DNA from 2 places in the Paenibacillus sp. J22P218 genome. Region 2 is predicted to be linked to the other one. Evidence: predicted binding sites of a transcription regulator. Region 2 holds the regulator's gene; the other holds the start of a gene.
What was found. The regulator CtsR, encoded in region 2, represses protease genes until heat stress. The targets are predictions, from matches to a motif close to ATGGTCAATAAAGGTCAAACA.

Region 1: clpP (ATP-dependent Clp endopeptidase proteolytic subunit ClpP) is a predicted target of CtsR. The motif match lies at 1,099-1,119, and genes of this name have one in related genera.

The regions. Positions count from the first base shown of each region.
Region 1 covers NZ_JBWDNL010000003.1:764,324-767,737, forward strand. The annotation lists gene AC0YN0_RS18005 (sugar-binding transcriptional regulator) at 1-607, opposite strand, end outside; tRNA gene AC0YN0_RS18010 (tRNA-Arg) at 842-916, shown strand; gene clpP (ATP-dependent Clp endopeptidase proteolytic subunit ClpP) at 1,195-1,779, shown strand; gene AC0YN0_RS18020 (HPr family phosphocarrier protein) at 2,004-2,273, opposite strand; gene whiA (DNA-binding protein WhiA) at 2,468-3,397, opposite strand; gene AC0YN0_RS18030 (gluconeogenesis factor YvcK family protein) at 3,404-3,414, opposite strand, start outside.
Region 2 covers NZ_JBWDNL010000013.1:10,359-13,772, forward strand. The annotation lists gene AC0YN0_RS30895 (protein arginine kinase) at 1-530, opposite strand, end outside; gene AC0YN0_RS30900 (UvrB/UvrC motif-containing protein) at 577-1,095, opposite strand; gene AC0YN0_RS30905 (CtsR family transcriptional regulator) at 1,121-1,582, opposite strand; gene AC0YN0_RS30910 (sensor histidine kinase) at 1,851-3,230, opposite strand; gene AC0YN0_RS30915 (response regulator transcription factor) at 3,230-3,414, opposite strand, start outside.

The sequences.
Region 1 (3,414 bases), on a different contig from region 2:
AGCGGTATTGCGCGCCTGTGCGCTTCGCCATCGTCGAAGCAATCGTATTCGCCTGATAGTCGAGGCTCTCGCCAAGTCCGCCCCTTGCAGGCACGAACCAATTGGTCTTGAGCGCGGTAGAGGTTGATAAATGATTCGCAACTTGGGCAATCGTTGTTCCGCCTGTTACAGCGACGACATCATTGGGCTGCATGACCTTGCGAAGCACCTGTGCGCTTGCACGGCCAAGCTCTCGCTTCGTCTGCGCCGAGCTCTCGGAATCCCCGGCTACAACAACAACTTGCGACAAGCCAAAGCGAGTGCGGATTCGATCTTCAAGCTCCGATAGACCGAACATCGTCTTATAGACCGGTTCCAGCTGCTCCAGAAGCTCTCTGCCTGCATCCGTAATTCGAATGCCGCTCGAATGAACATCGAGCAAGCCTTGCGCCTTCAGAAACTCAATCTCCGTTCGCAGCACGCGCTCCGTAAGCGATAACGCCGTAGCAAGCGTGCGGCGTCCGATAAGCTCTGTCAGCATGACCTGGTGCAGAATCGAATACCTCTTTCTCATTACATCTAGAAGATCAGGCACAAGCTGCTGCTGCAGTTCAATGATCTGACGCATCTTATCCTTCACTCCACCCGTTATATGAGACTATAGCTCCATTGACCGGGACGCGAAACGTCCCTCTATAACATTTGTAGTCCCACCTCCTATATTATCGGAAATTGCCGCTCGCCGCAAGAGCATGAAATCGAATGAAAGCGATTACTGTCACGATTTTCACAAATTTAATTTACGGAAGCCGCTTGCTTTCTAATCGCTATTATCATATAATCACCCTTGCTACTGTTTTTTGCGCCCGTGGTCCAATGGATATGACGTAGGCCTCCGGAGCCTGAGATCTAGGTTCGATTCCTAGCGGGCGCGCCACTCACCTTTTCTAAAGCAACTACATAACGCATACCTATTAAGGCCATCCCGAATGTTGTTTCGGAATGGCCTTTTTTAATTAGCACTTATCTCCGCTTAGTCTCATTCATCCGATGTCCCACTTCCGACAAAGCCCGATACAGCGGCCATTTTTTGCTTGTCCAATCATTTGTCAGATAATTTGTCTGACTATCTTTGACTTTTGAGTTTCCATCCGTTATTATGAAAATACGATTTAACCATTTCGTTCAGTTTGAAGGAGGGGGCTTACGTTGGATATGAATTTCGTTCCTATGGTTATTGAGCAAAGCAATCGCGGAGAGCGTGCGTATGATATTTACTCTCGCTTGTTGAAGGATCGCATTATTTTTCTTGGATCGGGTGTAAACGACGTGGTGGCTAATTCCATCATTGCGCAAATGCTGTTCCTTGCGGCGGATGATCCCGAGAAGGACATTTCTCTTTACATTAACAGCCCGGGCGGCTCCATTACAGCCGGTATGGCGATCTATGATACGATGCAATACATTAAGCCAGACGTATCGACCATCTGTGTCGGTATGGCCGCTTCGATGGGCGCGTTCCTGCTGACGGCAGGCGCGAAAGGCAAGCGTTACGCGCTTCCGAACAGCGAAGTCATGATTCACCAGCCGCTAGGCGGCGCAGAAGGACAAGCGAGCGACATCGAGATTCGCGCGCGCCGCATCATCAAGATGCGCGACCATCTCAATGGCATTCTTGCAGAGCGCAGCGGTCAACCGCTTAGCCGTATCGAGCAAGATACGGATCGCGACTACTTCATGAGCGCAGCGGAAGCGAAGGAATACGGCCTTGTTGACAAAGTAATCGAGAAAATTGGATAAGTAGTAAAAAGGCGATACAAGGGTTTTTGCCCTCGTATCGCCTTTTTTCTTATTCGCTATCCACAAAGCGTAGCAACAATTCATTTTATCCACAGTATTATTCACATTCTATACACAGTTATCCACAATTGGTCTAATAACTTGTAGATAACCTCGCTGAAACGCAAAAAAGCCTACACCGATCCACTGATCGAGTGAGGCTTTTTTCATCGGTAACCAATGAATTATTGATTCTCAAGTTCCTCTTTGCTAACAAGAGCGACTAAAGCGTTTACAGCCTGTTCCGCATCCGAACCTTCTGCACTTATGGATACTTCAGTGCCGGAGCTGATCGCTAGACTCATAATGCCCATGATCGATTTCGCATTAACTTTTTTGTCGTCTTTCTCTACAAATACCTCGGAGGAAAATTTGTTCGCTTCTTGTACGAATAACGCTGCAGGTCTTGCATGAAGCCCCGTCTTCAGACGAACGACAACCGGAAGCCTTGTCATGGAAACCATACCCCCTATATTATACTCATTCATAAGCGTCAAACGACCCGGCCAGCAACAGCTGTGCGGACCCGGTGACGTCTAGCGCAGAAATATAAGCTTGTATAAGATTTAGACTTATACTTCTTATCTTTGGTGATAAGTTCATTTTGCATTATTATAACATTATACCAGCGGTTGCACTAGGTGAAAAGCTAACTACCTCGTATTTTTTCCGCAAGTTCGTCGATTTTGCGCAATCGATGGTTAACGCCCGACTTACTTACCTTGCCTCTTAGCATTTCGCCGACCTCGGTCAGATTCATATCGGGATGCTGCAGCCTGATCTCGGCTACTTCTTTCAGCTTCTCAGGAAGACTGTCCAGGCCGACTTCCTTCTGCAGCAGCTTAATATTATCGATCTGGCGTACGGCCGCTCCAATTGTCTTATTCAGATTCGCCGTCTCGCAATTGACGATCCGATTGACGGAATTGCGCATGTCGCGCATAATTCGTACGTCCTCGAATTTGAACAATGCCTGGTGGGCGCCGACGATGTTGAGAAGCTCGATGATTTTCTCGCCTTCCTTAATGTATAGAATGAAGCCTTTCTTCCGCTCAATACATCTGGCATTCAGATCGAACTTATTGGCAAGCTCCACAAGCGCATCGCAATGCTCCTCGTACATCGACGCTATTTCCAAATGATACGAAGAACCCTCGGGATTGTTGACCGAGCCTCCGGCCAGGAAAGCGCCGCGCAGATAAGACCGCTTGCAGCATGGCTTACGAATAATCTCCTTATCGATGCCGTTAGAGAACATGAAACCCTCTGACACGATTCCGAGTTCGCTTAGTATTTCCTGTACTCCCGAAGGAATCCGAACGATATACACATTATTTTTCTTCAAGCGCATTTTCTTACGCACGAGCAGCTCAACATGCATGTCGTAATGCTTCTTAAGCAAGGAATAGATTCTTCTGGCGATGGCCGCATTTTCAGTCGAGATGTCGAGGACAACCTTGCGGCTGGATACGCTGACAGAGCCGTTCATCCGTAATAGCGCAGACAACTCTGCACGCTCACAGCAGCTATCGGCTTCAATAAGGGTCAGCTCTTTTTTTGTTTGTGCCGCAAAAGACATCGATTATCACCTCTTTC
Region 2 (3,414 bases):
CGTATGCCCGTTCCGACATTCGTCGGACAAGACGTTAAGTAACCGCGTTTCTCATCGAAGGCGTAATCCGCCTCCGCTTCAAAAATATCGTCAATTCCGCTGGCCAATGCCCATGCCTCCTGGATCTGGAAACCTGGATATAAACATTGAATGCGCAAATGATCTTCTTCGTTAATCATTATGCTGACTGATTCATCATGATTGAGTAAAACAGCCCCGCCTCGCGACTCATTGGCCAAATTCGGGCTAATGAGATGCTTCTCCACAAGTACCCGCTTATCGAGCTCGCTAAGATCGGATAACAATACCGTCTCGAATTGCCCTATATCGCTTAACTTGCCGGATTCGCCTACCTCGGTGAGCTGCTCCATCACTTCCTTCGATTGCTGGTTCGTGGCCAGCATCGGGAACGGATGATGTCGCAAGTTGCGAGCGACTCGGACTCTGCTGCTGATGACGACCTCGGTTTCGGGGCCTCCGCTCTTCATCCAATCGCTTAATGCATCTTGTGTGAATCGATGCTTCGCCAAGAGAGCTTTCCTCCTTCCATGCCAGCTTACAGCGTACGTACAGCGTCTACAGATCCGCTATCTTGCGTTCCAGCTCGCGGATCCGGTCACGCAGCTTCGCTGCGCTTTCGAACTCCTCTTGCTCAATCTGCGCTTGCAGATCGCGCCGAAGCTGTTCGATCTCCCGCTTGCACTGAATTTGACCGCCTGAACGCTTCGGAATTTTCCCCATATGGACCGTACTGCCATGAACCCGCTTCAGCAATGGATCAAGCTTATCGGCGAACTGCTGGTAGCAGGCGCTGCAGCCGAATCTTCCGATCTTGCTGAACTGCGTATACGTAAGACCGCATTCCTCACATCGAATCGCATGCTGCTGATTTGCGAAGTTGTGACCGCCAGTCGATTCGAAGTCAAGAAGGCCTGACAGCAGGCTATGAATCGAGAAGCTATTCGGTGAGCCCGGTATGCCTTCGCCCTTCTCTCTCGCGCAGCTTTCACAAATGTGAAACTCCGTCTTCTCACCATTGATGATTTTTGTAAAATGAAGTGTAGCCGGCCTCTTACCGCATTCCTGGCAAATCAAGCCTGATCCCTCCTCCCGGTACGCGCTACTTGACTAATAATGAAATGAGCATCGACTTCAGCAGCCTTGCCCGGATTTCATCCCTCTGCGGCAGTTTGAGTGCGATGGTTTCCCTTTGCACCGCTGCCCGGAGTATATTAGCTTCGCGCCTCGTCACCAGTCTTGCTTCCTCAAGCTGATAAATAATGCCTTCTGCCGCACTCTGATCGACACAGTCGCCAATCGTTTGTTCGAAATGGAGCTGAATCGAATTAAGTGCCGGAAGATCAACCCGTTGGATTCGGATATAGCCTCCGCCTCCGCGCTTGCTTTCAACCATGTATCCTTTCTCCAGCGTAAACCGGGTACTAATCACATAGTTGATCTGCGACGGTACGCAAGAAAACTTGTCAGCGAGGTCATTTCGTTGAATCTCGACAGCGCCGCCGGCGCTATCGTCCAGCATATGCTTCAAATACTGTTCGATGAGATCGGAAATATTTCTCAAAATACCAACCTCCCTAACGCATGGCCAAAGGAGCTTGTCATCGCCGTCGTAACGGTTTATTGACTTTGACTTTCTTTGACTTTAACTTCATTATACTCAAAATATTCCTCGGGTCAAGTCACAAAGTTTAAATTTTCTGACGATTCGATTTCACCTTAGATTCGGTCCTATATTTCAACGAAAAACCGAAGCGCACCGCTAGTATCTAGCTTGGTGCGCTCCGGCATTATTTATACCTATTCAGGGCAACCCGCCCCACAATCAAAGCTTATTCAACCGGCAATCTCACCGTAAATGCCGTTCCTTCCCCCGTCCTGCTCTCCACAGCGATCGTTCCGCCATGCAGAATCACAATGCGCTGCACAATGGATAGGCCTAGTCCAGTACTGCCCGACTTCCGCTCCCTCGCTTTGTCTCCCCGGTAGAAACGGTCATAAATATACGGCAATTGCTCCTCCGGTATGCCGTTACCCGTATCGGCTATACGGATGACGCAACCGCCTTCCTCGACAAATGCCTGAACTTGAATGGAGCGACCCGCCGGTATATATTTGACCGCATTGGAGAGCAGGTTCGACCATACCTGCATAAGCAGCACTTCGTCTCCGTATACGTGCAGGCCAGAGGACACCAGCAGCCGCACCGCGATTTCCTTCTCCGCCAACTGCCACTCCAGCAATTGAAGCGTCTGCCGCAGCTGAGGCTTTAGCGGGAACCTTCCCTTCTCCGTTGTCTGCTCGGAATGATCCAGCGTTGAGAGCAGCAGGAGCTGCCTGCTTAATGTTGCAAGATGCCGCGTCTCTTGTCCGATAATAGCGGCATGCCCACGAACGCTGGCAGGTTCCATCTCTTCGCTCAGCAATGAATCGGCATAACCCTGAATCGAAGCGAGCGGCGAATGGATTTCATGCGAGACGTTCGCGACGAACTCCTTCGTGCGAAGGTCGGCGCGTTCAAGCTCCAGACTCATGATTTGAAAATGGTTCGCCAATTCCCCGATCTCATCCTTCCGCTTGGTTGGCAAGCGGAGCTTATATTGCCCTTGCGCGAGCCGTTTCGTCGCTTCCTTGAGCTGTACGATCGGCTGCACCAGGTAACGTGTGCTAACCATGAAGTAGGGCACGCTGAATACGACCGTCAGCACGAACATAAATAGAAAGAACGTGCGAAGCTCGTCAAATTGCACGTTGCTGTCGTGGCGCAGGAAAAGAGCGTATCTCTCAGCTCCCGCCGATACGTGTACGCCCACCGTATTGCTGAGTCGATTGTCAAAGTAACCCGAAGCGAACGCCTTGTTCGGAAAGTTAGCGATACCGTGGAACTCCGCTCCGTCCAGTACGCGCATCTTGACGTCATCCGGAAGATCCTTTCTCGAGAAATGTCTCCCGTAAAACAGATCGTTTCCCGCTTCATCATAGACATAGAGCTGGTATCCTAACGCGGCAGACATGCTTAGCGCATCGCCCATAGCCTCTGGATGCTGCTCGATAAGAGCTTTCAATTGACTGACCGTGCCGAACAGCTTCTCGTCCTGATAGGGTTTGAGAGACCAATGATAATACACGTTAGCAATAAAGAAGCCGAGGAAGCTGCTGATCAGAATCGTATAGAGCGTGATGAGGAAAACGCGAAAATAAAGCGAGCGCATTACGCCAGCACCTCAAGCTTATAGCCGACGCCCCTAATCGTATGAATGTTAAAGCTGCTTCCGCCCTCCGCGAACCGTTTGCGCAGCCGCTTGATATGTACGTCAACCGTCCGTTCATCGCCGACATAATCGGAGCCCCAAATGAGATGGATCAGCTCATCCCGAGAGAAGACCCGGCCAGGAT